Regions from separate parts of the Geobacter psychrophilus genome, predicted to be linked through region 2. Evidence: riboswitches for the same ligand, from Rfam matches in the RefSeq annotation. Region 2 holds a riboswitch; the other holds the start of a gene.

Region 1 (7,673 bases), 930 kb from region 2:
ATCCGCTCCACCGTGGAACGGGTCACACCGCAATGGACCGTGATGAAATCCACTCCGTCCTCGGCATGCTTGACAATCCCGGCAAAGATATCGTCCACGGTCATATCAACGATGGCCTTCTTCTTGACCCGCACCGCATCCAGGGCTGCCTGGTAGAGCGGTACGCTGCCGATGCAGGCGCTGGTTTCGGCGATGATGGCCCTCCTGATCTCATCCACCGGACCGCCGGTGGAAAGGTCCATGATGGCATCCGCCCCGTATTTTACTGCAACGCGGGCCTTTTCCAGTTCCTTCTGCATGTCCGTGTCGTCGGAGGAGGAACCGATATTGGCATTGATCTTGGTGCGCAACCCGGTCCCGACCGGGAGCGGTATGCCGTTTAAGTGCTTGATGTTGTGACAGATAACGATGTTACCCGCAGCCAGCCCATCGCGGATAAACTCCGGGGAGACCCCCTCGGCGAGAGCTGCAAGTTGCATCTGCTCGGTTATGAGACCTCTGCGGGCATATTCCAACTGTGTCATGTGTGTGATCCTCGTAGTCAGGTAGATTACATGTATCCGAAGTCCAACGGTTTATAATTTTTCCCGGGCAGCCAGGTAGTGATTCACCGGACTATGCCCTTTTCCAAGCGGACGGGCCAGCCTGATGGCGGTCGTGATGTACTCCTTGGATTTTTCCACGGCAGCCCGGAGCGGCTCACCCTGGGCCAGAAATGCGGCAATGGCCGAGGCGTAGGTGCAGCCGGTACCGTGGGTGTTACTGGTAAACAGCCGTTCGGCCGAGAAATAGTGGCATTCGCTGCCGTCAAACAGGACATCGATGGAATTCTGGCCGGTCAAATGCCCCCCCTTGATGAGCACATTGGCGGCACCCATCCCCTGCAGCTCGCGGGCGGCCGCCTCCATTTCGGCTTCCGTACGGATCGAACTCCCCAGCAGTCGTTCTGCTTCGGGAACATTGGGGGTCAACAGATAGGCCTGGGGCAGAAGCTGCCGGGTGAAGATATGGATTGCATCGCGGTCCATCAGCGTTGCCCCACCCTTGGCTATCATAACCGGATCGATCACCAGCGGTATCAGGACCTTCCGTTCGGACAGATTTTCCGCCAGCGCCGAAATAATGGCCGGGGTATGCAGCATACCGGTCTTGATCACATCCACCGGAATATCGGACAGGACTGTATCCAGCTGATCAATGACAAACGATGGAGGCAAACCATGGATCGAAGAGACACCACGGGTGTTCTGGGCTGTCAGGGCAGTAATGACACTGGCGGCATAGCTGCCCAGCAGGGTAATTGTCTTGATATCGGCCTGGATTCCGGCTCCGCCGCCCGAATCACTGCCGGCAATCGTCAACACCGAACCACGCGGGAAAGGACGGTTGCGGTTAAACAGCAGCTTCAGTTCCAACGCGGCTATATCCGGATGAGGACTGGACAGGACTGAAGAGATAACCGCCAGGGCGTCGGCGCCGGCGTCGATGACCCTGCAGGCGTTACTGGTCGTAATGCCGCCAATGGCAACCACCGGAATCTTGATGCGATCACGAATTTCGGCCAGACCGGCTGTACCGGCAATATGGGAGACATTCTTGCTGTCGGTCGGGTACATGGCACCGAATCCGATATAGTCCGCTCCATCCTGTTCGGCCTGTAACGCCTCTTCCAGGTTATGGGTCGACTTGCCAATAATCCGGCCCGCTCCGAGCAGTTCCCGGGCGCCCTTGACACTGCCGTCGTCCTGCCCCAGATGCACGCCATCCGCATCCAGTTCGACAGCCAGCCGCACATCATCGTTGACGATGAAGGCAACACCGAAACTACGGCAGAGCAGTTTCAGCTCTTCGCCCTCTTCCCGGCGGACATCATGCCCCTTGCCTTTGGCCCGATACTGCAGAGTCGTAACACCTCCGCGCAGCGCCGTCCGGACCCTGTCCACCAGGTTATCACCCTGGTCGGTAATCAGGTACACCCCGGCGATCGGCGACGGCTGGGGTGTTGACTTGTTAACGACAAGTCTGAATGGTCTGCTGGTACTTTCGTTCATTTCCAGATGTACTCCAGAATCCGTTTCGTAATAAAAACAGCCGCACTGACAAAAACATCAGGCGGCTGGATACCTATCAATACAATCCCGCGAGCCGCTTTCCTACGCCGGTGCAAACCGGATCAGGTTCAAAGGGTCTGATTCCGCTGAATCATCTCAGTTCTGACGAACTCCCCCAGGGCCTTACATGGTCTGTAGCGTACTGGAATTTGCCCCTACTGTCAATGTCAATGAAACCTGACGCGGTTCAAACGGCGCCCTTTCGCTTTACAGTGGTCCAGAGACATGCTAAAAAATGTATTTCCACAGCGTATCCATCCACCTCTGCACACACTTTGATACAGGAGCATACCCGCTTTGTACGACAGCCGCCCCACATTTGCCGAGATTGACCTGAAGGCTCTTCACCACAATTTCAAAGTGATCCGCTCGTCTATCCCCCGCGGAACGGAGATCCTGGCAGTGGTCAAGGCCGATGCCTATGGACATGGCTTTATGGATATCAGTCGGGAACTGGAGCTTATGGGAGTAAACGCCTTTGGTGTCGCATTTCTGGCCGAGGGCATCCAGCTGCGCAAAAGCGGCATCGACAAACCTGTTCTGCTGCTGGGAGGTGTCTATCCCGGCCAGGAGCGCAAATGTATCGGCTACAACCTGTCCACGGTCATCTTCACCCTGGAGCAGGCTCAGGCCCTGAATCTGGCGGCCGGGAAACTATTCCGCAAGGCCCAGGTGCACCTCAAAATCGACACCGGCATGGGGCGTCTGGGCATCCAGTATACCGATGTTCCGGCCTTCATGCAGGAGCTCAGAAAGCTGCCCAACATTGCACTGGAAGGGATCATCTCCCATTTTGCCAGCGCCGATGAGCTCGATGAGCAGGGACGGCACTTCACCCGGCTGCAGGCCGAGCGCTTTGAATGGGTCATCGCTGAAACCCGCAAGGCCGGATTTGCTCCCCGCTACATCCACATCGCCAACAGCGCCGGCGCCCTGTTGCGGAACATCCCCGGCTGCAACCTGGTCCGCCCCGGCATCGCCCTGTATGGCGCTATCCCTTCGGCCGACTTTCAGGGCAAGCTCGACCTGCACCCGGTCATGCGCCTGAAAAGCCGCATCGCCATGCTCAAATGGGTTGAACCCGGCACCACTATCAGCTACGCCCGCCGCTTCACCGCCATCAACCGGACCCTGATCGCCAGTGTCCCGGTCGGCTATGCCGATGGATATTGCCGGGCGCTGACCAACAAGGGGGTCGTGCTCGTCAGGGGGCAGCGGGCACAGGTAACCGGCACGGTCTGCATGGACTGGATCATGCTGGACGTTACCGCTGTAACAGCTGTCGCTGTCGGGGATGAAGTCACCCTGATCGGCAGCGACACGTCAGGTGACTGCATCCATGCCGAAGAACTGGCAGCAGCTGCCGGCACCATCCCTTACGAAATCTTTTGCGGCATCAGCAAGCGGGTGCCGCGCGTGTACCTGAAGTAAGTCACCCCCCTCCACATCACCACGAGAGAGCCATGATCAAATTGACACAGCTGGTAAAAGCGGCCGGTTGAGCCGCGAAACTGGGCCCGGCGGGCCTGGCGAAAGCCCTGGACGGGCTTTGGGAAGATCGCGATGCAAACCTGCTTGTAGGACCGGAAACAGCTGATGATGCCGGGGTCTACAGGATTTCGCCGGAGTGCGCCCTGGTGGAGACAGCCGACGTCATCACCCCCCTGGTCGATGATCCCTATACCTTCGGACGGATTGCCGCCGCCAATGCCATCTCCGATGTGTATGCAATGGGTGCCCGTCCGGTAACCGCCATGAACCTGGTCTTTTTCCCGGCCTGCGCACTGCCGGGTGAGGTCCTGCGGGAAATCCTGGCCGGTGGACAGAGCGTCCTGAAGGAAGCGGGGGTCTGCCTGGTGGGTGGCCATACGGTGGAGGATGATGAATTAAAATACGGCCTGGCATTAACCGGATTAATCCATCCCGATCGCATCATCCGCAATTCAACCGCCCGACCGGGAGACCATCTGATACTGACCAAACCGCTGGGCACCGGCATTCTCTCAACCGCCATCAAGGGAGAGATGGCCTCTGCCGAGATTACCTCCGAAGCGGTGCGCTGGATGACAACCCTCAATCGCACTGCCGCGGAGCTGATGGCCGAGTGCCAAGCCAGTGCCGCCACCGATGTAACCGGCTTCGGCCTGATCGGCCACAGCTGTGAGATGGCCCGCGGCGCCGGAGTTACGATCAGACTGCAGGTCAATGACATACAGCTCATGGGTGGCGTTTCGGATCTGGCCAACGATGGCATGCTGCCGGCCGGCTGCTACCGCAACCGGGATCACTACCTGCCGTTCATAACCGGCAGCCGCCTGGCAGATAACGCCCTGCTGCCACTGTTCGACCCCCAGACCTCCGGCGGCCTGCTGATCGCCCTGGCGCCTGAGAATGCAGATTGTTTCATGGCCTCTGCGGCCGAACGAGGCATCTACGCCTGCAGGATCGGCTCTGTCGTGCCATTTTCAACTCACCACATCCACGTAACGTGATGACCATGTACGCACTCGCCATCGACCTCGGCACCACCACCCTGGCTGCCTCCCTGATTGATCTCAGCAGTGGACAGCGCCTGGCCATGACCGGCAGCATGAACCCCCAGCGCAGCTTCGGCACCGACGTTGTCTCGCGCCTGGATGCAGCGGTCCACTCCGAAGAGGCATTGCACGAAATGTCTCACCTGATTCGCGCCGAACTGTGGCACTTGGCTGGCGAGTTGTGTGAATCAACCGCAATCCCCTGGCAGAAGGTCCGCCAGATCGCCATTGCCGGCAACCCGGCCATGCAGCATATTCTGCTGGAGCTCCCGGTCCGCTCACTGGCGTACCCTCCCTACCGCCCCTGCCACACCGAAGGCACACACCTGACTGCCGCAGAACTGGGATGGGAAGTCTCTGCTCCAGTCTATCTGTTTCCCATGCCGGGCGGTTTTGTGGGAGGCGATACCGTTGCCTTTCTCTTCGGCCAACTGGATCCCGGCCTCCGGCCCGCTGAACCTGTCCTTTACCTGGATATGGGCACCAACGGCGAGATGGCGCTCCTATCGGGCAATACACTCTGGTCCACCTCCGCCGCAGCCGGCCCGGCCTTCGAGGGGGGCAACCTGTCCTGCGGGATGGCGGCTCTACCGGGGGCAATCAGTTCTGTGGAGATTCAGGATGAGCGGCTAAGGCTGCAGGTGATCGGCACAGTTACTCCGGCCGGCATCTGCGGCTCGGCAGCCATTGAAACCGTGACGACACTGCTGGAACACGAAATCATCGAAGCCGGAGGACGCCTGAAGGACAGCAGGGAAATCACCTCGAACCTGGCTAACCGGGTCATTGTCCTTAACAGTGAAAATGCATTCGTACTGCACCGCGATTCCCGCACGCTGATCTACCTCAGTCAGACTGACATTCGACAGATCCAGCTGGCCAAAAGCGCCATCCGGGCCGGCATGGAGGTGCTAGCAGACAAAGCGCGTATACAGCTCCAGGCCTTGAAACATGTGGTTCTGACCGGTTCTTTCGGTGCGGTTTTGCGGCCAGAATGGCTTAAATCAATTGGAATTTTTGATAAAAGCATGGTACACATTACGCATTTCACGCCAGAAGGTGCTCTGTACGGGGCGGAAAAGGCCCTGGCCGTCGGCGATAATTTTGCCGCAGTAGAGGCGACTGCCGGCCGTTTCAGAGTCGTACCTCTTTCCGGCACGCCGCTCTTCGAAGAACTCTTCATGCGGCATATAGACTTCCCCCACTGACAACATCCATAAACCTTCTACCTACATACGCGACAAGGAGCAAGAACAATGGCAAAAATCACCAGGGCGCTGATCAGCGTTTCTGACAAGAGCGGAGTTGTTGAATTTTCTAAAGAACTGGCCGGCTACGGCGTAGAGATCCTCTCCACCGGCGGCACCGCAAAACTGCTGCGGGATGCCGGTCTGATTGTCAAGGATGTCTCAGAATTCACCGGCTTCCCCGAGATGCTCGACGGCCGGGTAAAGACACTGCACCCCAAGGTGCATGGCGGCCTGCTGGGCATGCGGTCCAATCCGGAACATGTCGCCAAGATGAAGGAACACGGTATTGAAAACATCGATATGGTCATCGTCAACCTGTACCCCTTTGAGTCCACCGTTGCCAAGGAGGGCTGTCACCTCGAGGACGCCATCGAAAATATCGATATCGGCGGACCGACCATGCTGCGCTCGGCTGCCAAGAACTATCCCGATGTCACCGTACTGGTGGATTCGGCAGACTACGCCACGGTGCTTGATGAGATGAAAGCCACCGGCGGTTCGGTTTCCGCCCAGACCAATTTCGGTCTGGCGGTCAAGGTATTCCAGCATACCGCCGCTTATGACGGTGCCATCTCCAATTACCTGGGGGCCCGTCTGGGCGACGGCGTTGCCGACTACCCCGCCACCTTCACGATTCAGGTAAAAAAGGCTCAGGACCTGCGCTACGGCGAAAATCCCCAGCAATCGGCAGCCTTCTACGTAGAAAAGAACGTTGCCGAGCCCTGTGTTTCGACCGCGGTCCAACTGCAGGGCAAGGAGCTCTCCTTTAACAACATCATCGATCTGGATGCAGCCATAGAGACCGTCAAGGAATTCGAGCAGTCGGCAGCGGTCATCATCAAGCACACCAATCCCTGCGGCGTGGCCCTGGCCGATTCCCCCCTGAGCGCCTACCTCAAGGCGCGCGAATGCGACCCGGTCTCGGCCTTTGGGGGCATTGTCGGTTTCAATCGCACAGTGGATGCCGACACCGCCAAAGAGCTGACCTCCACCTTCCTGGAAGCGGTTATCGCTCCCGGCTACAGTGAAGAGGCCCTGGACATTTTCACCGCCAAAAAGAACGTGCGCGTCATGCAGGTGCCGCTCCTGGCCAACTACACCGCCAGCGGCTACGACCTGAAAAAAGTCACCGGCGGATTACTGGTTCAGGGTCGCGATCTGGGCATGGTCCGGGCGATTGATTGCAAGGTTGTCACCGAACGCACCCCCACCGCCTCTGAATATGAAGCCCTGGACTTTGCCTGGCGGGTCTGCAAGCACGTCAAATCGAATGCCATCGTATTCACCAGCCGCGACCAGACCGTCGGGATCGGTGCCGGCCAGATGTCACGGGTTGACTCTTCACGAATCGCAGTTCAGAAGTCGCTCCTGCCCATCAAGGGCACCGTCCTGGCATCGGATGCATTCTTCCCCTTCCGGGACGGTGTAGATGCCGCCGCCGAAGCCGGTGTAACAGCCATCATCCAGCCGGGCGGCAGTGTCCGCGATGAAGAGGTTATCAAGGCCGCCAACGAGCTTGGCATTGCCATGGTCTTCACCGGCATGCGCCATTTCAGACACTAGGAGCGTCCATTTTCCGCGATCTCGGCGTCAGATTTCACGATTATCTTGTGCGGCGTACCAAAGGGTACGCCTCCGCGAAATCGCTCATCTTCCTTGACATCGCGAAAACTGAACACTCCTTAACAGACTCTAATTTTTCAACCATGAGGTGCGGATATGAAAGTTCTGGTAATCGGCGGCGGCGGCCGCGAACATGCCCTGGCATGGAAAAT
Region 2 (7,673 bases):
GCCGAGCCGGCGACGATGGTACTCCATGCCATGGGCCAGCTGATCTTCCAGTGGGACCATCGGCTGGGTGTCTTTGGGCGAAAAAGATACATTGTTGCAATAGATACAGCCGCCGGTCCCTTTGCTGCCGTCGCGATTGGGGCAGGTAAAACCGGCATCCACGTTGACTTTGCTGACCCGGCAGCCGAAACGGCGACGCAGGTAGTGCCCGTAGGAGTGGATGCGCAACTCTTTGTGTAATATTTCAGGAAAGTTTTTCATGACAAGCGATCAGGCGAAGAAATGCTTCGGTTTCTGCAGCGGGATCCTGAGCGGAGATAATGGCCGAGATCAGGGCAATGCCGCGAGCACCGGCTGACAGAACTTCAGTAGCTGACGACATTTTGACACCGCCCAGAGCAAAAACCGGAATAGTCAAAGCCGAGGCAGCTTCGGCCAACCGTGTCAGGCCAAGCGGCTCACCGTAGGCAGCTTTGGAGGGGGTCGCAAAAATCGGTCCGAAGGAAACAAAGTCGGCGCCGTCCTGTTCGGCCTGGCGTGCTTCTTCCACGCTATGGGCAGAATATCCGATCAGCCGGTCACTGCCCAGCATACGTCGGGCAACTGTCACGGGCAGACCGGCCCGGCCCAGATGTACCCCATCGGCCCCGACCGCCAGGGCGATGTCAATACGGTCGTTGATCAGCAGCTTAGCGCCATATTCCCGGGTGATATTCCGCAGTTCACGTGCTGATTCAAATAATTGACAGCTGCCAAGATCCTTTTCGCGCAGCTGAACCGCCTGCAGCCCGGCGCGCAATGCATCAGTGACAACGGCAGGGAGTCCCCTCCCTGCCGTCTGCGTTCTATCGGTTATCAGGTACAGACTGAAATCAACCAAGCAGACCCTCAATCGGACTGGAGGCATTCGCGTACAGCTTGCGCGCGATGCGGCCGGCTTTATAGGATAGGCGGCCGGCACGTACAGCCAGATTCATCGCCTCGGCCATGGCGATCGGGTCCTGAGCACCGGCAATAGCAGTGTTCATCAGGACACCATCACAACCCAGTTCCATGGCAATGGCTGCATCCGAAGCACAACCGACCCCGGCATCCACGATAACCGGCACCTTGATGTTCTCCAGTATGATCTTGATGTTGTAAGGGTTACGGATACCGAGACCGCTGCCGATGGGCGCCCCCAACGGCATGACCGCGGCACAGCCCAGATCCTCCAGCTTGCGGCAGACGGTTACATCGTCACTGCAGTAAGGCAGAACGGTAAAGCCCTCAGCAACCAGGATCTTGGCAGCCTTGAGCAGTTCCTCGTTGTCCGGAAAAAGGGTCTTCTCATCACCCAACACCTCCAGCTTGACAAAATCCGACAATCCGGCTTCACGCGCCAGGCGACAGGTACGCACGGCATCATCGGCTGTGTAGCAGCCTGCGGTATTGGGCAGCAGGGTGTATTTTTTCAGATCGATATGATCCAGCAGCGACTCCTGATTGCGATCGCTGATGTTGACCCGCCGTACCGCCACGGTGATGATTTCGGCCCCCGAAACTTCCAGCGCCTGGACCATCTGCTGAAAACTGGCATACTTGCCGGTACCCACCATCAAGCGCGAGTTGAACTCGCGGCCGGCAATAATCAAGGTATCACGCTGTGTATTCATGGAAGTTACTCCTCTGTTAGATAGTTGAAAGGGGCACGTTGTTGCACACAACCTTGGCCGCCGCCCACAAAGTGGACAATCTCGACTCTATCGCCTTCCGCCAGGGTGTGCGAGTCATACTGCACCTTCGGTATAATCTCCAGTCCGACCTCCACAGCGACCCGCTCGCGGGCAATCTGCAGATGATCGAGCAGCTCTGCGACCGTGCAGCCGTCCTTGATATCAGCGGACTCACCATTTACCATCACCTGCATGTCAGCCTCCATTACCCGAAAAAAAGAAAAAGCCGCGAAAGCGGCTTGTGAGTGTTGGTCGGTTGCGCTTCCCTCCGCCGGCATTACCCGGATCAGGTACTAAGGGTCGCGGCCAATGTGCCGCTCTCAGTCGAAACTCCCCCAGCGATTTTTCCTAAATTAGATGATTGGCTTCAGCCTGTCAATCCAATTTACAGGCCGCAATCAGCAAACCTCGCAGTACATAGCCCTGATAAACAGGATACGTGCGTTAACGATGTGATATTTTGCCTGTATCAAGATACAGAACGATATTTGCAACGAACTAAAAAAACTTTCCCAAAATTTCTACCACTAATTACAAATTGTGGTATATTTCTGGCATTAAAAAACGGATGCGAATCTAATTACGACGATGGAGAGTTCAATGGCGGACAATCGTGAGATCACACGACTCAAAAAGCGTTTTTCCGTGCGTTTTGGCATTGATGAGGCGGCCAGAGTCGCATTTACCGAAGATATATCCATGACCGGCATGTTTATCAAAACCCCAAACGTCTGCCCTCCCAACACCAAGATTATCGTCGAATTCGAGCTTGCTGACAAAAAGGTGGCGCTGGTCGCACGTGTCATGTGGGCCAAAAAAGTACCGCAAAACATGTTTCATCTTGTCAAGAAAAGCGGGATGGGTGTGCGCTTTCTCCGCTTCCAAAACGGAGAGGATCATTTTAATAACTACTTTGAGAATCAACCTGCCTAGACAGGCACTCACTGTTTCAGGATTGTGAACCCATGTGCAAAAAGATATTCATCGGTGCAACCGGACAGCACTGCGGCAAAACCACGATCAGCTTATCGCTGATGCACCTGGCCCGAAAAAAATATAATCGGGTCGGCTTTATCAAACCGATCGGACCCAAATGCATAGAGTACCGGGGCCTGACCATGGATATGGACGCTGCCATGATAGCAGGGGTGTACCACCTGGATGATGACGCACACCTCATGTCCCCCGTGACCCTTACCCCCGGCCTGACCCGCAGGTTTCTGGACGGAGAACTCCCCCCGGATTATGCGCGCAATGGCATCCTCAAGGCTATTGAACAGCTTGAAAGTAAGAACGATTTCCTGATTATCGAGGGCGCCGGTCATGGCGGTGTCGGTTCGGTTGTCGGGATGAATAATGCCGCCATCGCCTCCCTGACTAATGCCCCGGTACTTATGGTCACTGGCGGCGGCATCGGCAGCGTCATTGATGCAGTCGAACTCAATCTCGCCCTTTATAAAGAAACCAACGCTGATGTCCGCTGTATCATGGCCAACAAGCTCGTCCCGGAAAAGCGCGAGCGCTCACTGGCCTATCTCCGCAAGGCCTTTTCGGGCAAGGGCATTACGGTAACCAGCGCCTTCGATTTTTCACCGATTCTGGCTGATCCCACGCTGCAGCATGTAGCAGAATTGCTGGAACTGCCGTTGATGGGTGCTCCCTCCGAGCGCAGCCGAATCTGCCACACCATCCAATTGGGCGCATCCTCCTCCCAGCGTGTCATCGATCACCTGGGAGACTCAACACTCCTGATCGTAACCAGTTCACGTGACGAACTGATCGTAACGGCATCATCACTGCACCATATACCCGATTTCAAAAAACGCCTGACCGGTCTGATCATCAGCGGTCATGCCCCCATGTCCAACATCACCCAGCAGATTCTGGAGGACAGCAGAATCCCCTATATCCGGATAGAGGAAACCTCTTCGGTCGTTTTTTCACTCCTGCGGGAGCATGTATCCAAAATCGGGCCGGATGATGCTGAAAAGATCGAGCTGGTTAACTCGATGGCCGAACAGTATATCGACTTTGATGCCATTGATGCCATGCTGTGATGCCAGCGGTGTCCCAACGGTCCAACAACGTAAAAGTTCTTGACCTTACAACCTTTTTACTATTTATAGAGAAATCTTCATAAAATCGGCGGTCAAATGATTTTGTTAACCCGCATGGACAAACAGGAGATGCACATCAACCCCGACCACATCGTCAGCATCGAAGAGACGCCCGACACGGTCATTGCACTCTTCAACGGACACCACTTTATCGTCAAAGAACGAGCCAGCACAATTATCAGCAGGATTGTGGCATACAGAACCAAAATTATCCGCAGGTCCGGTGTGTATGGCCGGAAAAAATATCTTGAGCGGCAGAAAACAAGCCAGTTTCGCAGCAGTACACTTAATCGGGATATAGTCTGCCCGGAAAACTGCTCGGTACATGAACGCAGCCCACTCCTTAGCAGGGAACTATAACGTATGGATTTAGCAACTATCATCGGGTTGGTCATGGGATTCGGAGCGGTTTTCGGCGGCGCGGCCCTGGAAGGCGTTCACCTGAAGGCGCTGATCCAGCCGACAGCGGCAATGATCGTGCTCGGCGGCACCTTCGGCGCCACCTTTATCAGTTTCCCGCTTCCGGCGATTATACAGGCATTCAAAGACGTTAAAATCGCCTTCCTTCCCAACAAAGTCGACCTGGATGGCGTGGTCAAAGACATCATCAACTACGCGACCAAAGCCCGCCGTAACGGATTGATATCTCTGGAACAGGAGGCTCAGGCGGTACGGGACCCTTTTGTCAAGAAGGGCATTTCTCTGGTCGTTGACGGCATTGACCCGCAGAAACTGCGTGAGACACTGGAAGCAGACATCATGGCCTACGAGGATCACACCAAGCATAGCGTCGAATTTTATGAATCGGCAGGGGGATTCGCACCCACTATCGGTATCATCGGCGCTGTTCTGGGTCTCATCCACGTCATGGGAAATCTCTCCGACTCATCCAAGTTGGGCGGCGGTATTGCCGTGGCATTCGTTGCCACAATATATGGTCTGATGGTCGCAAATATCATTTGCATTCCAATCAGCAGCAAACTGAAGATCCGCATGAAAGAAGAGATTTTGAGGCGAATAATGATCCTGGAAGGATTGATCGCAATCCAGAACGGGGAGAACCCCCACTTCATTGAACAGAAACTCAAGGCATTCGTGGGTGGTGATCACTAAGCGGCCATGGCACTCAAAAAAGTACCGGAAAAAGCTCCAAACCATGAGCGCTGGCTCGTCTCCTACGCCGACTTCATCACCCTGCTGTTCGCCGTGTTCGTAGTGCTTTATGCCATGGGGCAGACTGACAAGAAAAAGACCGATGAGGTCATAGCCTCGCTGCAATCCTCGTTCGGCTTGGCAAGCATAGGTGCCACAGCTCCGAAAATGAACGTAATACCGTCCAAGCCGATCAGCATCATGCCTTCCCTCAAGCCCGAGCTCTCGATCACACCGGCCGGCAGAACCGGGCGAGGCCAAGCCAGAACACGGGCCGAAGAAAAAGACTTCCGCCAGATCAAGTCCTCCATTGAAGCCTACCTGGTGAAGCAGGGCGCCCAGAACAAGGTATCACTGAACATCACCAGACGCGGACTGATCGTCAGCCTCAAGGAGGCCGGTTTTTTCGATTCCGGCCAGTCACAGATCAAACCCGAGGCCTATGAACTGATAAACACCATCTCCGAGGTTATGACCCAGTATAACAACCCGCTGCGGGTTGAGGGCCACACCGACAACGTCCCCATCAGCAGCGCCCAGTTTCCTTCCAACTGGGAACTGTCCACAGCACGTGCAACCAACGGCCTCAAATACCTCATCAAGCACTTCGAGGTTGATCCCGATAAAATATCGGCGACCGGTTACGCAGAGTTCCGTCCCATTGCCGACAACGCAAGCCCCGATGGCCGTGCCAAAAACCGACGTGTCGACCTGGTCATGCTCTCCAGCGACGGCGAACGCGGCGAACCGTAGTCCAACCTCCCCAGTATCGTATTCTTCGCAGCCTTAACCTTCTGAGGATACAGGCTTACGCCAGAAAAGATAGACACCTGCATCCAATTCAGGCGGCAGCACCAGACGACTGAGTTCCTTGTCTTCTTCGAGATTGAATGCAGATTGTTCGTGGTAGTCCCCCCAGTTTCCGGCTGCAAAACGATGCCGACTGCTGATCACGATGTAGAGCTGAACACTTCGTGACCTGAAGACCTGGCGTTCAAAGCTGTTGCCTGCCGGTGGCCAGGAGCAGATCACCGCATCGGGTGCGTAGCGGCGTAACGCTTCTACTGCATCCAGCCGGGCAACCCACTCGGGGTAGCGGACCGCATGCTCCCAGCTGTAATCATCCGATGCCTGAATCTGAACTCCCTGCTGTGACAAAAACCGTGTCAGTGTCCCATCACCGGCAGCGATCTCAAGACAGGAGCGCGTTCCGATTTTTTTCGCCAGGGCTGCAATCAACTCCCGGGAATAGAAGCAGTAAATCCCTTCCGGCTGAACAAGCGGCATCAGCAGCCTTTTCTGCCATACCAGCGGCCAGAAGATACGGAACCAGAACATCGAAGCCGGTTTGCGCTCCAATCCGTCTGCAAACAGCAGTTTCTGGGCAACAAATCCATTCAAAAGATTAAAGCGAACCTTTCCGCTTTCAATTCCGGAGGCGATTGCTATGCAGTGCTGCTTAACCGCCGTATGCGCCATACGGTAACGAATGTTGTATCGTACCGCACTGTCCGCTATCTTTATGGTTCTGTGGCCCTTGGCCGAAAGCTGTCCCTGCAATGACAGGCGTTTCAGATATGCCTGCAGCTCTTCCGGCTTGCCACTGGCCAGAACAGCCCCAAGCTCTGCCTGCACACATTCCCACTCATCCGGATACGCTGCACAAAGCTCTTTAAGGCCCGGATTATTGTTAAGCCACTGCAAAACAGCATCCGGATCTGTCATCTTCACGAGATCTCCTCCTGTCATCGCCCCTCTGCAAGAGCCGAAACGACTCATTATGTCACAAGCTTCCGTTATACTCCCGACATCAACACTACAACGAGGAGGCGCCGTATGGAAGCGATAACAATTGCAGGAGTGGCGGTACTGGCGGTCGGGGGATATTTTTCTGTCATTGATTTCATGAATGATCTGGGGATTCGCCGGAAAAGAGTCGAGGTTGCCGTGCAGAAGCTATATGTCTCCCGGCGTTATGTCGTCGCGCCGCAGACCGGGATCAAGAAGATGGCGGGGATGCACATTTGAAAGGGCCTTGAGCAGGCTGTTTCTGATATGCGGGATATCCTTCTCAAGAGTCTGCAGCAGTATTTTCATGCGCTTACGCTGCTGATCGGCCGTGCCGCAGACCGGACAGCAACAGCACACGACCGGAAGCTCGGCCTGACGCGAAAAGCTGATGATGTCCGACTCTGCCACGTACACAAGCGGCCTGATGACGGTTGTTGCTCCATTGTCAGCCAGCATGGATGCCGACATGGCCTTCAATGAACCGACAAAAAACTGGTTGAGCAGCAGGGTTTCAATGAAATCATCGCGGTGATGCCCAAGCGCCAGCTTGTTACAACCCAGTTCCTGCGCCACGGAATACAACGTCCCGCGCTTAAGCCTGGCACAGATGGAACAGTAGGAAGAACCGGGCCGACGCTTGTCCTGAATAATGGCATAGTGCTCGGTCGGCACCATCCTGTGGCTGAATCCGTACTCCCGCAGGAACCCCTCGATGACGTCGGTTCGATACCCGGGATAGCCGGAATCAATATTGATCGCGATCAACTCGAATGAAACCGGTGCCCGTCGACGCAACTCCTCAAGCAACAGCAGCAGCGTGTAGGAATCTTTGCCGCCGGACACTGCGACCGCAACCCGGTCCCCCTCCGTGATCAGGTCAAAGTCGGCAATCGCCCTG

The links. Region 2 has a riboswitch for thiamine pyrophosphate ahead of thiS (sulfur carrier protein ThiS). Riboswitches for the same ligand answer to the same signal wherever they lie in the genome.
Region 1: it holds a riboswitch for thiamine pyrophosphate, as region 2 does, so the genes downstream of both, thiD (bifunctional hydroxymethylpyrimidine kinase/phosphomethylpyrimidine kinase) here and thiS (sulfur carrier protein ThiS) in region 2, are expected to answer to the same signal.

The regions. Positions count from the first base shown of each region.
Region 1 covers NZ_JBXDTU010000004.1:445,234-452,906, forward strand. The annotation lists gene thiC (phosphomethylpyrimidine synthase ThiC) at 1-524, opposite strand, end outside; gene thiD (bifunctional hydroxymethylpyrimidine kinase/phosphomethylpyrimidine kinase) at 576-2,051, opposite strand; TPP riboswitch at 2,134-2,238, opposite strand; gene alr (alanine racemase) at 2,409-3,542, shown strand; gene selD (selenide, water dikinase SelD) at 3,575-4,603, shown strand; gene ACOCF6_RS04225 (ASKHA domain-containing protein) at 4,609-5,856, shown strand; gene purH (bifunctional phosphoribosylaminoimidazolecarboxamide formyltransferase/IMP cyclohydrolase) at 5,905-7,461, shown strand; gene purD (phosphoribosylamine--glycine ligase) at 7,618-7,673, shown strand, end outside.
Region 2 covers NZ_JBXDTU010000004.1:1,370,588-1,378,260, forward strand. The annotation lists gene mnmL (tRNA modification radical SAM protein MnmL/YtqA) at 1-261, opposite strand, end outside; gene thiE (thiamine phosphate synthase) at 245-880, opposite strand; gene ACOCF6_RS08740 (thiazole synthase) at 873-1,655, opposite strand; gene thiS (sulfur carrier protein ThiS) at 1,661-1,909, opposite strand; TPP riboswitch at 1,962-2,062, opposite strand; gene ACOCF6_RS08750 (PilZ domain-containing protein) at 2,316-2,648, shown strand; gene ACOCF6_RS08755 (AAA family ATPase) at 2,681-3,772, shown strand; gene ACOCF6_RS08760 (flagellar FlbD family protein) at 3,869-4,192, shown strand; gene ACOCF6_RS08765 (flagellar motor protein) at 4,196-4,945, shown strand; gene ACOCF6_RS08770 (OmpA family protein) at 4,952-5,737, shown strand; gene ACOCF6_RS08775 (class I SAM-dependent methyltransferase) at 5,771-6,715, opposite strand; gene ACOCF6_RS08780 (hypothetical protein) at 6,821-7,012, shown strand; gene ttcA (tRNA 2-thiocytidine(32) synthetase TtcA) at 6,941-7,673, opposite strand, start outside.